DNA from 3 places in the Streptomyces sp. NBC_00466 genome. Region 1 is predicted to be linked to each of the others. Evidence: riboswitches for the same ligand, from Rfam matches in the RefSeq annotation. Region 1 holds a riboswitch; each other region holds the start of a gene.
What was found. Region 1 has a riboswitch for glycine ahead of gcvP (aminomethyl-transferring glycine dehydrogenase). Riboswitches for the same ligand answer to the same signal wherever they lie in the genome.
Positions count from the first base shown of each region.

Region 1 (3,854 bases):
GAGCTTCATGGTGCAGGAGCCGAGCGGGATCATGCCGCGGTCCAGCGCGTAGTCGCGGTCGGCGAGCTTGCGCAGGTAGCGCAGCATCGCCGTCTCGGAACGGTGCTGGTGGAAGACGGGGTGGGTGAGGACGGTGTCCTCGCGCAGCAGCCCCGCGGGCAGTGCGTCGGCGGTCCGCTCGTCGAGCGCCTCGATGTCGCCTTCGGCGCCGAAGGCGGCCCAGACGGCGGCCAGCTGGGTGCGTGTGGTGGTCTCGTCGCAGGAGACGGAGATCAGGTCCGCGTCGACCTGGTGCAGGTTGACCCCGCCCTCGCGGGCGGCGGCGGCGACCTCGGCGGCCCTCCCCCCGGTCCGTACGGTGAGGGTGTCGAAGTAGTCGCCGTGCACGACGTCGACGCCCGCGGCGCGCAGCCCCTCGGCGAGGATCGCCGCGTACCGGTGGGTGCGCAGGGCGATCTCGCGCAGGCCGTCCGGGCCGTGGTAGACCGCGTACATCCCGGCCATCACGGCAAGGAGCACCTGCGCGGTGCAGATGTTGCTGGTGGCCTTCTCGCGGCGGATGTGCTGCTCACGGGTCTGGAGGGCCAGCCGGTACGCCTTGTTGCCGTCCGCGTCGACGGAGACGCCGACGAGCCGCCCCGGCAGGCTGCGCGCGAACTTCTCACGTACGGCCATGAACCCGGCGTGCGGACCGCCGAAGCCCATCGGGACGCCGAACCGCTGGGTCGTACCGACCGCGATGTCAGCACCCAGCTCTCCGGGCGAGGTGAGCAGCGTCAGTGCCAGCAGATCGGCGGCGACGGTGACGACGGCACCCAGCTCGTGCGCCTGCTCGATGACGGGCGCGATGTCCAGGACCCGGCCGGAGGCGCCCGGGTACTGGAGCAGTACGCCGAACACACCGCGCTCGGCCACATCGGCCGGAATGCCGTCGCTGAGATCGGCGACGACGACCTCGACACCGGCCGGCTCGGCGCGCGTCTGGATCACCGCGACGGTCTGCGGAAGCGCGTCGGCGTCGACCAGGAAGACACCGTTCTTGACCTTGCCGACGCGGCGCGCGAGGGACATCGCCTCGGCTGCCGCGGTGCCCTCGTCCAGCAGCGAGGCGCCCGAGGTGGGCAGGCCCGTCAGATCGGCGACAACGGTCTGGAAGTTCAGCAGCGCCTCCAGGCGCCCCTGGGAGATCTCCGGCTGGTAGGGCGTGTACGCCGTGTACCAGGCGGGGTTCTCCATGACGTTGCGCAGGATGACCGGCGGTGTGAACGTGCCGTAGTAGCCGAGCCCGATCATCGGGGCGAGGACCTGGTTGCGGTCGGCGAGGAGACGCAGCTCGGCGAGGACCTCGGCCTCGGTGCGCGCGTCCGGGAGGTTCAGCGCCTCGGCGCTCTTGATCACCTCGGGTACGGCGGCCGATGTGAGCTCCGAGAGCGATCCGTAACCGACGTGGGCAAGCATCTTGGCCTGATCCCCCGCATCGGGCCCGATGTGGCGCTGTTCGAAGGGGATGCCACGCTCCAGCTGGGAGAGCGGAATGCGGTGAGCAGTCATGGCGGAGGCCTCCTGGTCGTTACGACCTGCGAGGGGTACCACGGCACGGGTACCCGGACGGCCTCCCCCTCTGTCATCTCAACCTGAGAGTTTCACCGGCCCGCCGCTCGACGCGCCCGCTTTCACCGTCGGTGAGGTAAGGATCCGGGCGTGCCCGCCCGACGCCCGCCCTGCTTTCCAGAGTGACCTCGTCCGCGCGGTACGTGTGCCTGAGAGATTCCGGGGAGGATTTGCTCCTTCGGCGCCCCCGGACAACGCGTCCGAAGGGCTCTCCCGCGCGGGGTCAGCAGCCACTGGCCAGCCTACCAGCGAGCCACTTCGCACGGTGTTCGAGTGGCCGATGCCCCGGATCTGGACTTCCCTGAGGGGGAGACCTTCGCAGGGGGCGGGAGACATCGTGATCCGTTGCGATCAGTTGGAGGGACCGTGCAGACCGACATAGATCCGCGCAGCCTGATAGGCCGCAAGGCGTTCGACCGCAATGGCCTCAAGATAGGCACGGTTGACGAGGTCTACCTCGACGACGCCACCGGAGTGCCCGAGTGGGCCGCGGTACGCACCGGACTGTTCAGCCGGGACGCGTTCGTCCCGCTGAAGCCGAGCGAACTGGTCAGGGAAACCCTGCAAGTGCCCTTCGACCGCGACCTGATCAAGGAAGCACCGGGCTTCGGAGTCGGCCGCCATCTCTCTCCCGAGCAGGAGCTGCAGCTCTACCACCACTACGGGCTCGGTATCTCGGCCCCCACGCCGCCGCCTCCCGACCGGGACTTCGGCCGGCTCGCGGGCGAAGAGGAACGCACCTGACCCTCCGGCCCAGCCCCGGCAGTCACTGCTTCCCCGGAACGCCCTGGCGGCCCCTCACCGGTGTCCGCCTCCTCCCCCGGGGCCGTCCCGTCCGGCCCCGCCGGTCTGCCTGAGCCGTCCGGTTCACCTCGCCCGTCCGGTTCACCCGGCCCGTCCGGGGCAGACCGGACCAGCGGCAGCGGATCCGACGGCTTCAGCGCGGGATCGTCGACCCTGAAGGTCCGCACCCGGCCGGGCGCGGTCGCGTACGGATCCTCGAACCGCACCGTCACCCGGCCCACGCCACTGCCCTGCACCCACCCCGCGCCGTACTCGTCATGGCGCACATCGTGCCCGGCGAGCCAGCGGCGCCCCGTGCCGGACGGCGGCTCGTCCGCGGCCGGCTCCGGCGGCGCCGCGGGACCGGGTGCCGCCTCTTCCGCCGCGAGCTCCAGCACGGCCGCCCGCTCCGTGGCCGCCTGCGCGAAAAGATCCTCCTGGGTGAAGTCCGCGAGGCCGGTGACGCCCACCCCGAGCAGCCTCACGCCGCCCGTGGTGTCCACGGCCTCCAGCAGCCGCCCCGCGGCCTCGCGCACGACCTCGGGGTCGTCCGTGGGCCCCCGGAGCGTCTCGGAACGGGTCAGCGTCGAGAAGTCGTACCGCCGGACCTTCAGCACCACCGTCCGCCCGGACCGCCCCGCGTCCCGCAGCCGCTCCACGCACCGTCCGGCCAGCCGCACCACCTCCGCCCGCACCCGCGCCCGGTCGTGCAGGTCCACGTCGAAGGTGTCCTCCACCGAGACCGACTTGGTGTCCCGCTCGGACACCACGGGCCGGTCGTCCTGGCCGAGCGCCATCCGGTACAGCGAGGCGCCGTGCGCCTTGCCCAGCAGCCGGACGAGCTCGTCCTCACCGGCCCCGGCCAGATGGGACACGGTGGTCATCCCGGCCCTGCGCAGATGCTCACCGGTCGCCGGGCCCACTCCCGGCAGGATCCGTACGGAGAGGGGCGCGAGCAGCTCGCGCTCGGTGCCCGGCTCTATCAGGACCAGGCCGTCCGGCTTGGCCCGCTCCGAGCCGATCTTCGCGAGCATCTTGGAGCCGGCCAGACCCACCGACCCGCTGAGCCCCGTGACCGCCAGGATGTCCCTGCGCAGCTGCTCACCGGCCCGCCGGGCCGACCGTCTGCCGTCTGCGACTCCGCCCGCCTCCAGGTCCACGAAGGCCTCGTCCAGGCTCAGCGGCTCGACCAGGGGCGAGAGCCGCCCGAGCAGTTCCATGACCTGGCCGCTCACCTCGCGGTAGAGCGCGAAGCGCGGCACCAGATAGGCGGCGTTCGGACAGAGCCGGCGGGCCTGCGCCATCGGCATCGCCGAATGCACCCCGAACCGCCGTGCCTCGTACGACGCCGTCGACACCACTCCGCGCGGCCCCAGCCCGCCGACCACCACCGGCTTCCCGCGCAGGCTCGGCTTCGCCGCCTGTTCCGCGGCGGCGAAGAAGGCATCCATGTCCAGATG
Region 1 is NZ_CP107896.1:6,351,029-6,354,882, reverse strand. It holds gene gcvP (aminomethyl-transferring glycine dehydrogenase) at 1-1,551, opposite strand, end outside; glycine riboswitch at 1,739-1,837, opposite strand; gene OG210_RS28520 (PRC-barrel domain-containing protein) at 1,978-2,355, shown strand; gene OG210_RS28515 (DNA polymerase IV) at 2,271-3,854, opposite strand, start outside.

Region 2 (3,854 bases), 2.1 Mb from region 1:
GACACGTCGCCACCGAACTCACCGGGCTTGGCCACCCCGAGCAGCGCGTTGAGATTGGCGCCGTCCACGTACACCTGTCCGCCGTGCTCGTGCACCAGCTCGCACAGCCGGGTGATGCCCGCCTCGTAGACACCGTGCGTCGAGGGGTAGGTCACCATGATCGCGGCCAGGGCCTCGGCGTGCTCGGCGCACTTCGCCCTGAGGTCGTCGAGGTCGACCGTGCCGTCGGGCCGTGAGGCCACCACGACCACACGCATCCCGGCCATGACCGCGGAGGCGGCATTGGTGCCGTGTGCGCTTGCCGGTATCAGGCACACGTCGCGTCCGGTCCGACCGTTGCTCCGGTGGTACGCGCGGATCGCCAGCAGGCCCGCGAGTTCGCCCTGTGATCCGGCGTTCGGCTGGACGGAGACCCTGGCGTAACCGGTGACCTCGGCCAGCCATGTCTCAAGCTGCTCGATGAGGGTCAGGTACCCGGCCGCGTCGGCGACCGGCGCGAACGGGTGCAGGTCCGCGAACCCGGGCAGGCTGACCGGTTCCATCTCCGTGGTCGCGTTGAGTTTCATCGTGCAGGACCCGAGCGGGATCATGCCGCGGTCCAGCGCGAAGTCACGGCCGGAAAGCCTGCGCAGGTAGCGCAGCATCGCGGTCTCGGAACGGTGCTGATGGAAGACGAGATGGGTGAGGAAGGGTGAGGTACGGCGCAGCCCCGGCGGAATCGTCACCGGAGCGTCGGCCGCCGGCTCGTCCAGGTCGCCCCCGGACCGGCCGAAGGCTTCGAGTACGAGCCGGACGTGGTCCTCCGTCGTGACCTCGGAGCAGGAGACGCCGACGTGGTCGCCGTCCACCAGCCGCAGCCGCAGGCCCTTGCCGTGCGCGGCCGCGACGACCTCATCGGCGCGGCCATCGGCCCGCACCAGCAGGGTGTCGAAGATCGCGCGGTGCACCACCGTGGCCCCGGTCTTCCGCAGACCCGCGGCGATGAGTGCGGCGTGCCGGTGTGTTCGCCGGGCGATCTCGGTCAGACCTTCGGGGCCGTGGTGGACGGCGTACATCGATGCGACCACGGCCAGCAGCACCTGCGCCGTACAGATGTTGGAAGTCGCCTTGTCGCGCCGGATGTGCTGCTCGCGGGTCTGCAGGGCCAGGCGGTACGCCGGCCGGCCTGCGCTGTCCACGGACACGCCCACGAGCCGGCCGGGCATATGACGTTCCAGCCCTGCGCGGACTGCGATGTACCCGGCGTGCGGTCCGCCGTAGAACAGGGGTACACCGAAGCGCTGCGACGAACCCACGACGATGTCGGCGCCGAACTCACCCGGCGGCACGAGCAGGGTGAGCGCCAGCAGGTCGGCGGTCACGGTGACAAGTGCCCCGCGTGCCCGTGCCGCAGCGGTCACCCCGCGCAGGTCGCGGACCGCGCCCGAGCAGCCGGGGTAGGACAGCACCACCCCGAAGAAGTCCCCCTCGGGCAGCGGCTCGGCGACATCGATCTCGACGACCTCGGTGCCGACCGCGGCGGCACGCGTGCGCAGGACGCTGAGGGTCTGCGGGAGGGTGTCGCCGTCGACCAGGACGCGGGGGCGGCCGCCGCGTACGACGCGGCGCATGACGGTGACGGCCTCGGCGACGGCGGTGCCTTCGTCGAGCAGCGACGCGTTGGCGGTCGGCAGCCCGGTGAGGTCGCCGACCATGGTCTGGAAGTTGATCAGCGCCTCCAGCCGGCCCTGGCTGATCTCCGGCTGGTACGGCGTGTAGGCGGTGTACCACGCCGGGTCCTCCAGCACATTGCGCCGGATCACCGCAGGCGTGGTGGTCGCGTGGTAGCCGAGGCCGATCATCGGCACGGCCACGGTATTCCTGCCGGCGAGTTCATGCAGTTCGGCGCGTGCCTCCGCCTCGGTGGCGGCGGCGGGCAGGTTCAGTTCGGCGGTGCTGCGGATGCCACTCGGAACGGCAGCGTCCATGAGGCCGGCCGACGTCGGGTAGCCGACTTCGGCCAGCATCTTGGCCTGGTCTGTTTCGCTGACACCGATGTGACGGGTGGCGAACTCTCCGGACGCGGAGTGTCCAGGTGAGGTCATGGCGGGAGGCTCCCTCATGAGGGCACCGCGGAAACGGCGCCATGGATGGGTGACCTCCCCGCTCTGTCATCGGTACCTGAGAGCTTCACCACCGGGTCCGGCGGTTTGCACCGTGGGCGCAGGACACGAGGTCCTGACTTTCCAGAGTTGCCTCGCCGGAGCGGTAGTTGGGCCTGAGAGATTCTGGGGAAGGTTGCTCCTTCGGCGCCTCGCCAAGGATGGGCGAGGGCTCTCCCGCTTCGGTTCGAACGGCACGATGTTGAGTTGTCGGGCCCGACCGAAAGGCCAGGTGAAGTGAGGTGTGGTGCAGTGCGGCCCACGGACGCGAGCACCGGGCCGACGACGGCATTTTCGTTACTTCTCACGTGCCGGACGGTCCCGGGACCTCCGCCGCGCCTCTGCGGCCACGCACTGTGGGCGAGACGCCTGAGCGTCTGATTCTCCGGACTCCGCCGGAGAGTTGTCGGCGGAGGGCCGGATCTCGCGAGGAACATACGAGCCCGGAACGGCGGCCGTCAAGTGCCCGCCGTTCCGGGCTCATCGGCGATCCCCGGGCCTGTCATCGCTCTCCCGGGCGCGATGTGCGGTCCTGCCGGGTGCCTTCCCGTCCGGCGGCGCCCGGCAGCATCGAACGCGCTTGCAGGGCAAGCCACAGCTCGGCGATGTCCCTGGTGCGGTCGAGGTTGAGCCCGGTGATGTCCTCGACCTTGCGGATCCGGTACAGCACGGTCTGCCGGTGCACATGCAGGGCGTTCGCCGTCTTCTGCCAGGAGCGCTGATGGTCGAAGAAGCTCTGCAGGGTGGGCAGGAGCTCGCCCCGGTGCTTGGACTCATGCTCCAGGAGCCGCCCGAGCACCCGGTCGACGAGAGCCATCGCGTCGTCGATGCCCGAAACGCCGAGGAACGGCGTGGCTTCCCCGTAGCGGAAGGTGTGCGTCTTGTTGTGCTCGGCCGACTGGTTTGCCCAGCGTGCTTCCCGTGCCGCCTCGGGGATGCGGTCCATGGTCTTGACCGGGCTGCTCACTCCCACCGCCGCGGAGGGACCGGCGTTGGCATGGATGATGCGCAGCACCCTCTCCTTGTCGTGCGCCAGCAGGTAGAGAGCCCCGGAGTGGTGCACGACCAGATGCGGAACCCCGTTGCGCCACAGCCCGACGTGCAGTTCACGCAGCCGGGCGCTGTCGTCGGAAGAGACCGCGTACAGGACCGCGGACGACGGATCGATCCCGGCTTCGAGGAGTTGGCTGCGGCCGCCTCTGGGTTCGGCGCTGCCGTCCATGAGCCGGGCCAGGAACTCCGCGCCTTGTCGGCGGCGGTGCTCCAGGTCCACCAGTGCCTGGGACATCTCGAGGGCGATCACGGTCGCGGCGTGCTGCATGAGGATGGCGTCGAGCACGCTGTGCCCGTCGGAGACCAGGACGAGCACGGCGCCGGGCTGGGTGGGGATGTCCGCCAGCCGCATCTCCCGGCCGTCACTCAGATACGTGACGAACGCACCGGCGCTGACCTGCCGGGACCCGAGGTGGGCCTGCGACAGGGCCTGGCGAAGTCTCTCGTCGAGTCCGGCGCTGTCGGGAAACCACGGTTCGGCGGACTCGCGGTGGCACACGTGCAGCGCACAGCCCAGCTGCTGCGACAGTGCGGTGGTCAGCTTGGACGGCTTGTGCTTCTCGGTCACCGAACGTTGCAGTGTGTAATATATTCGCTCGGTCCGAATCAGCCGGTCCGACTGTTCCAGCAGGTTGGCCGCCGCCACCGCGCGCGAGATCG
Region 2 is NZ_CP107896.1:4,221,996-4,225,849, reverse strand. It holds gene gcvP (aminomethyl-transferring glycine dehydrogenase) at 1-2,084, opposite strand, end outside; glycine riboswitch at 2,236-2,331, opposite strand; gene OG210_RS18970 (PucR family transcriptional regulator ligand-binding domain-containing protein) at 2,644-3,854, opposite strand, start outside.
Region 2: another riboswitch for glycine. It lies ahead of gcvP (aminomethyl-transferring glycine dehydrogenase); the one in region 1 lies ahead of gcvP (aminomethyl-transferring glycine dehydrogenase).

Region 3 (3,854 bases), 4.9 Mb from region 1:
TCGCGGCAGCGTTCGCCTGGGCGCCCGAGTGCGGCTGGACGTTGGCGTGCTCGGCGCCGAAGAGCGCCTTGACGCGGTCGATCGCGATCGTCTCGATCACGTCGACGTGCTCACAGCCGCCGTAGTAACGGCGGCCCGGGTAGCCCTCGGCGTACTTGTTGGTGAGGACCGAGCCCTGGGCCTCCATGACGGCGACCGGAGCGAAGTTCTCCGAGGCGATCATTTCGAGGGTGGACTGCTGGCGGACCAGCTCGGCGTCGACAGCGGCGGCGACGTCCGGGTCGAGCTCGTGGAGGGAGGAATCAAGAAGTGACATCAATAGTCCCTAGTTGCCGGCGGAGAGAGCGGCGTACTCGTCGGCGGAGAGCAGGTCGTCCGGCTCGCCGGTGACGCGCACCTTGAACAGCCAACCGCCCTCGTAGGGGGCGGTGTTCACCAGCGAGGGGTCGTCGATGACGTCCTGGTTGATCTCGGTGATCTCACCGGAGACCGGGGCGTACAGATCGCTGACCGACTTGGTCGACTCCAGCTCACCGCAGGTCTCGCCCGCGGTGACGGTGGACCCGGCCTCAGGGAGCTGGGCGTAGACGACGTCACCGAGCGCGTTGGCCGCGAACTCCGTGATGCCGACCGTCGAGACGCCGTCCTCGGCGACCGACAGCCACTCGTGCTCCTTGCTGTAACGCAGCTGCTGGGGGTTGCTCATGACCTGATTCTCCTGGATGCGGGGGAGTGCTGGTGAACGGTGGTCTTACGGGCTGAGATGGTGTGGGTCACTTCTGGCGCTTGTAGAAGGGGAGGGCCACGACCTCGTACGGCTCATGGGTACCGCGGATGTCCACGCCCACACCGGACGTGCCGGGCTCCGCGTGGGCGGCGTCGACATACGCGATGGCGATCGGCCTGCCCAGCGTCGGCGAAGGGGCGCCCGACGTGACCTCGCCGACGACCTGGCCGTCCGCGACGACCTGGTAGCCCGCGCGGGGGACCCGGCGGCCCTCGGCGATCAGACCGACCAGCTTGCGCGGCGGGGCCGAGGCGGCCCGCTCGGCAGCCGCCTCCAGGGACGCGCGCCCGACGAAGTCGCCCTCCTTCTCGAACTTGACGACCCGGCCGAGACCGGCGTCGAAGGGGGTCAGCGCGGTGGTCAGCTCATGGCCGTAGAGGGGCATGCCCGCCTCCAGGCGCAGGGTGTCGCGGCAGGAGAGCCCGCAGGGCACCAGGCCGGCCGGTGCGCCCGCCTCGGTCAGCGCCTGCCAGAGCTTCTCGGCGTCGGACGGGGCGACGAACAGCTCGAATCCGTCCTCGCCCGTGTAGCCGGTCCTGGCGATGAGCGCCTGGACGCCGGCGACGGTGCCGGGCAGGCCCGCGTAGTACTTCAGCCCGTCCAGGTCGGCGTCCGTGAGCGACTTCAGGATGCCGGAGGATTCCGGGCCCTGTACGGCCAGCAGGGCGTACGCGTCGCGGTCGTCCCGTACGACGGTGTCGAAGCCGCCCGCGCGGGCGGTCAGCTCGTCCAGGACCACCTGTGCGTTGCCCGCGTTGGCGACGACCATGTACTCCTGCTCGCCGAGCCGGTACACGATCAGGTCGTCCAGGATCCCGCCGTCCTGCCGGCAGATCATGGTGTAGCGGGCGCGGCCGTTGCCGACCGTGCTGATGTTGCCGACCAGCGCGTAGTCGAGCAGCCGTACGGCCTCCGGGCCGCTGACGGTGATCTCGCCCATGTGGGAGAGGTCGAAGAGGCCGGCGTGCGTCCGTACGGCGATGTGCTCGTCGCGCTCACTGCCGTAGCGCAGCGGCATGTCCCAGCCCGCGAAGTCGGTCATGGTCGCGCCCAGTGACCGGTGCAGGGCGTCGAGTGCTGTGAGACGGGGCGTGGGGCTCATATGCGGTACTCCCGGGGCATGACAGACGAGGACGATCCTCCCCATCTGTCATCGGAACCTGAGAGGTTCGCCGGCGCCTGTTGAGAGGGCACGGCTTGCACCTTGGGTGGGACCGCAGAGCGGCCCGCTTTTCAGATCTGCCTCGTCCGCGCGGTACGGGGCCTGAGAGATTACAAGGGAGGGACTTGCTCCTTCGGCGCCCCGGCCAGTGGCCGAGAACTCTCCCGCGCGGATTCGAACGGCCTGTATGGAGTTGGCGCGCACATCATCGCATGCCGCGCGGGCGGCGCCTCACCGGTGTCGCATTACTGTTTCTTTACACTTCGTAGACGGGGGTATGCAGGGGATACGCAGGCACATGCGGGCCCTACGGGGTGGCCCGACGGGGGGAGTGGCCGTGGTGGGGCAGGAGTGGCGCGCGGATGTGGCGCCGCATGAGACATCCGGGGGGCCGGGGGCGGTGCCCGTGCGGTCCGTCCGGACCGTACGGACCGGACAGGAGGCGGCCGGCAGCGGGCCGCCCGCGGTACGGGACCTGCGGCGGCGGGCCGGCCGCAGCCCGCACCGCCTGGTGTTCGCCGCCGGGGACGTGGTGGTCCTGTCCGGCCTGCCGGGCAGCGGGAAGTCCACGCTCTTACGCAGGGCCGCGGGGGCGCGCGGGATCGACTCGCAGGACGCCCGGGACCGCTGGGAGCGCCGGATGCCCGGCTGGCTGCCGTACTGGAGCTACCGCCCGCTGGTGCGGGCCGCCCACTACGGCAGGCTGTGGCGCGCCCTGCGCTCGGGCGCCGGTGTCGTCGTGCACGACTGCGGCACGCACTCCTGGGTGCGCGCGCTGCTGGCCCGGGCGGCGCGGCGGCGCCGGACCGCCCTGCATCTGCTGCTGCTCGACGTGGCGCCCGGGGTGGCGCTCGCCGGTCAGTCGGAGCGCGGCCGGAAGGTCTCCGCGTACGCCTTCGCCCGGCACCGCAGGGCGGTCGGCGGGCTGGTCCGGAACGCCGAGCGGGCGCGGCTGCCCGCGGGGTGCGGTTCGGTCGTGCTGCTCGACCGGGACGCGGCGGCCGTACTGCGCCGGATCGGGTTCGGGGCGGCGGTGTGACGGTCCCGCTCCTTATGGTTGGGGGAGGCCAAACGAACGACCCTGAGGTCGGTCGGCAGGTGAACAGGTGAGAAGGGGATACCTCGGTGGACATGGCATGGCCGGGAAATGAGCTCGAAGAGGTCCTGACCGCATCGGTCGGGAACCAGGCCGCGGGCGGCCGGCTGATCGAGGTGCTGGGGCGCAGCAACCTCTGGGTACCGCTGCCCAACGGCGGTGGGCAGGACAGCAGTTCGCTCGACCTGCCCACCGTGGACATCGAGGGCGGGGCCTATGTCCCCGTTTTCAGCTCCGAGGCGCAGTTCCTCCAGTGCGTCGGCTCGCACTACTCCTTCGCGGTGGCGCCGGCGGTCGAGTTCGCCCGCGGGCTGCCACCGCAGCTGGGCGTCGTGGTGAACCCGGGCGGCGCGATCGGTATGCCGCTGCCGCCGCTCGCGGTGGCCGAACTGTGCCGGAGCGGCCGGACCTCCCTCGACGGGCCCGCGACCGGCGGCCGGGTGCGGCTCTTCGAGCCGGACTGGCAGGAGGAGCCGGTCGACTTCCTCTCCGCCGCCGCCGGTGAGTTCGAGGAGTCGGGCGTGGTCCTTTCGGCGCGCCGGGCCCTCGCCTCCATCGAGGGCGGCGACCCGGTCCTCTTCGTCGGGGTCGAGTTCGCGACGTGGGACGGCGCGGGCCGCAACGCCCCGATGGACGCGCTCGGCCGGGCGCTGCACCGGGTCGAGGTGCCCTGGCCGGTCAATCTCGTCCTGCTGGACGTGGCGCAGGACCCGGTCGCCGACTGGATGCTGGACAAGGTCAGGCCGTTCTACGTGAGGGCCGACGCCGCGGGGCCGGTGCTGTAGGGCCGGTGCCGCAGGGCCGGGACC
Region 3 is NZ_CP107896.1:1,419,394-1,423,247, reverse strand. It holds gene glyA (serine hydroxymethyltransferase) at 1-316, opposite strand, end outside; gene gcvH (glycine cleavage system protein GcvH) at 326-706, opposite strand; gene gcvT (glycine cleavage system aminomethyltransferase GcvT) at 774-1,889, opposite strand; glycine riboswitch at 2,031-2,126, opposite strand; gene OG210_RS06190 (AAA family ATPase) at 2,248-2,988, shown strand; gene OG210_RS06185 (enhanced serine sensitivity protein SseB) at 3,081-3,830, shown strand.
Region 3: another riboswitch for glycine. It lies ahead of gcvT (glycine cleavage system aminomethyltransferase GcvT); the one in region 1 lies ahead of gcvP (aminomethyl-transferring glycine dehydrogenase).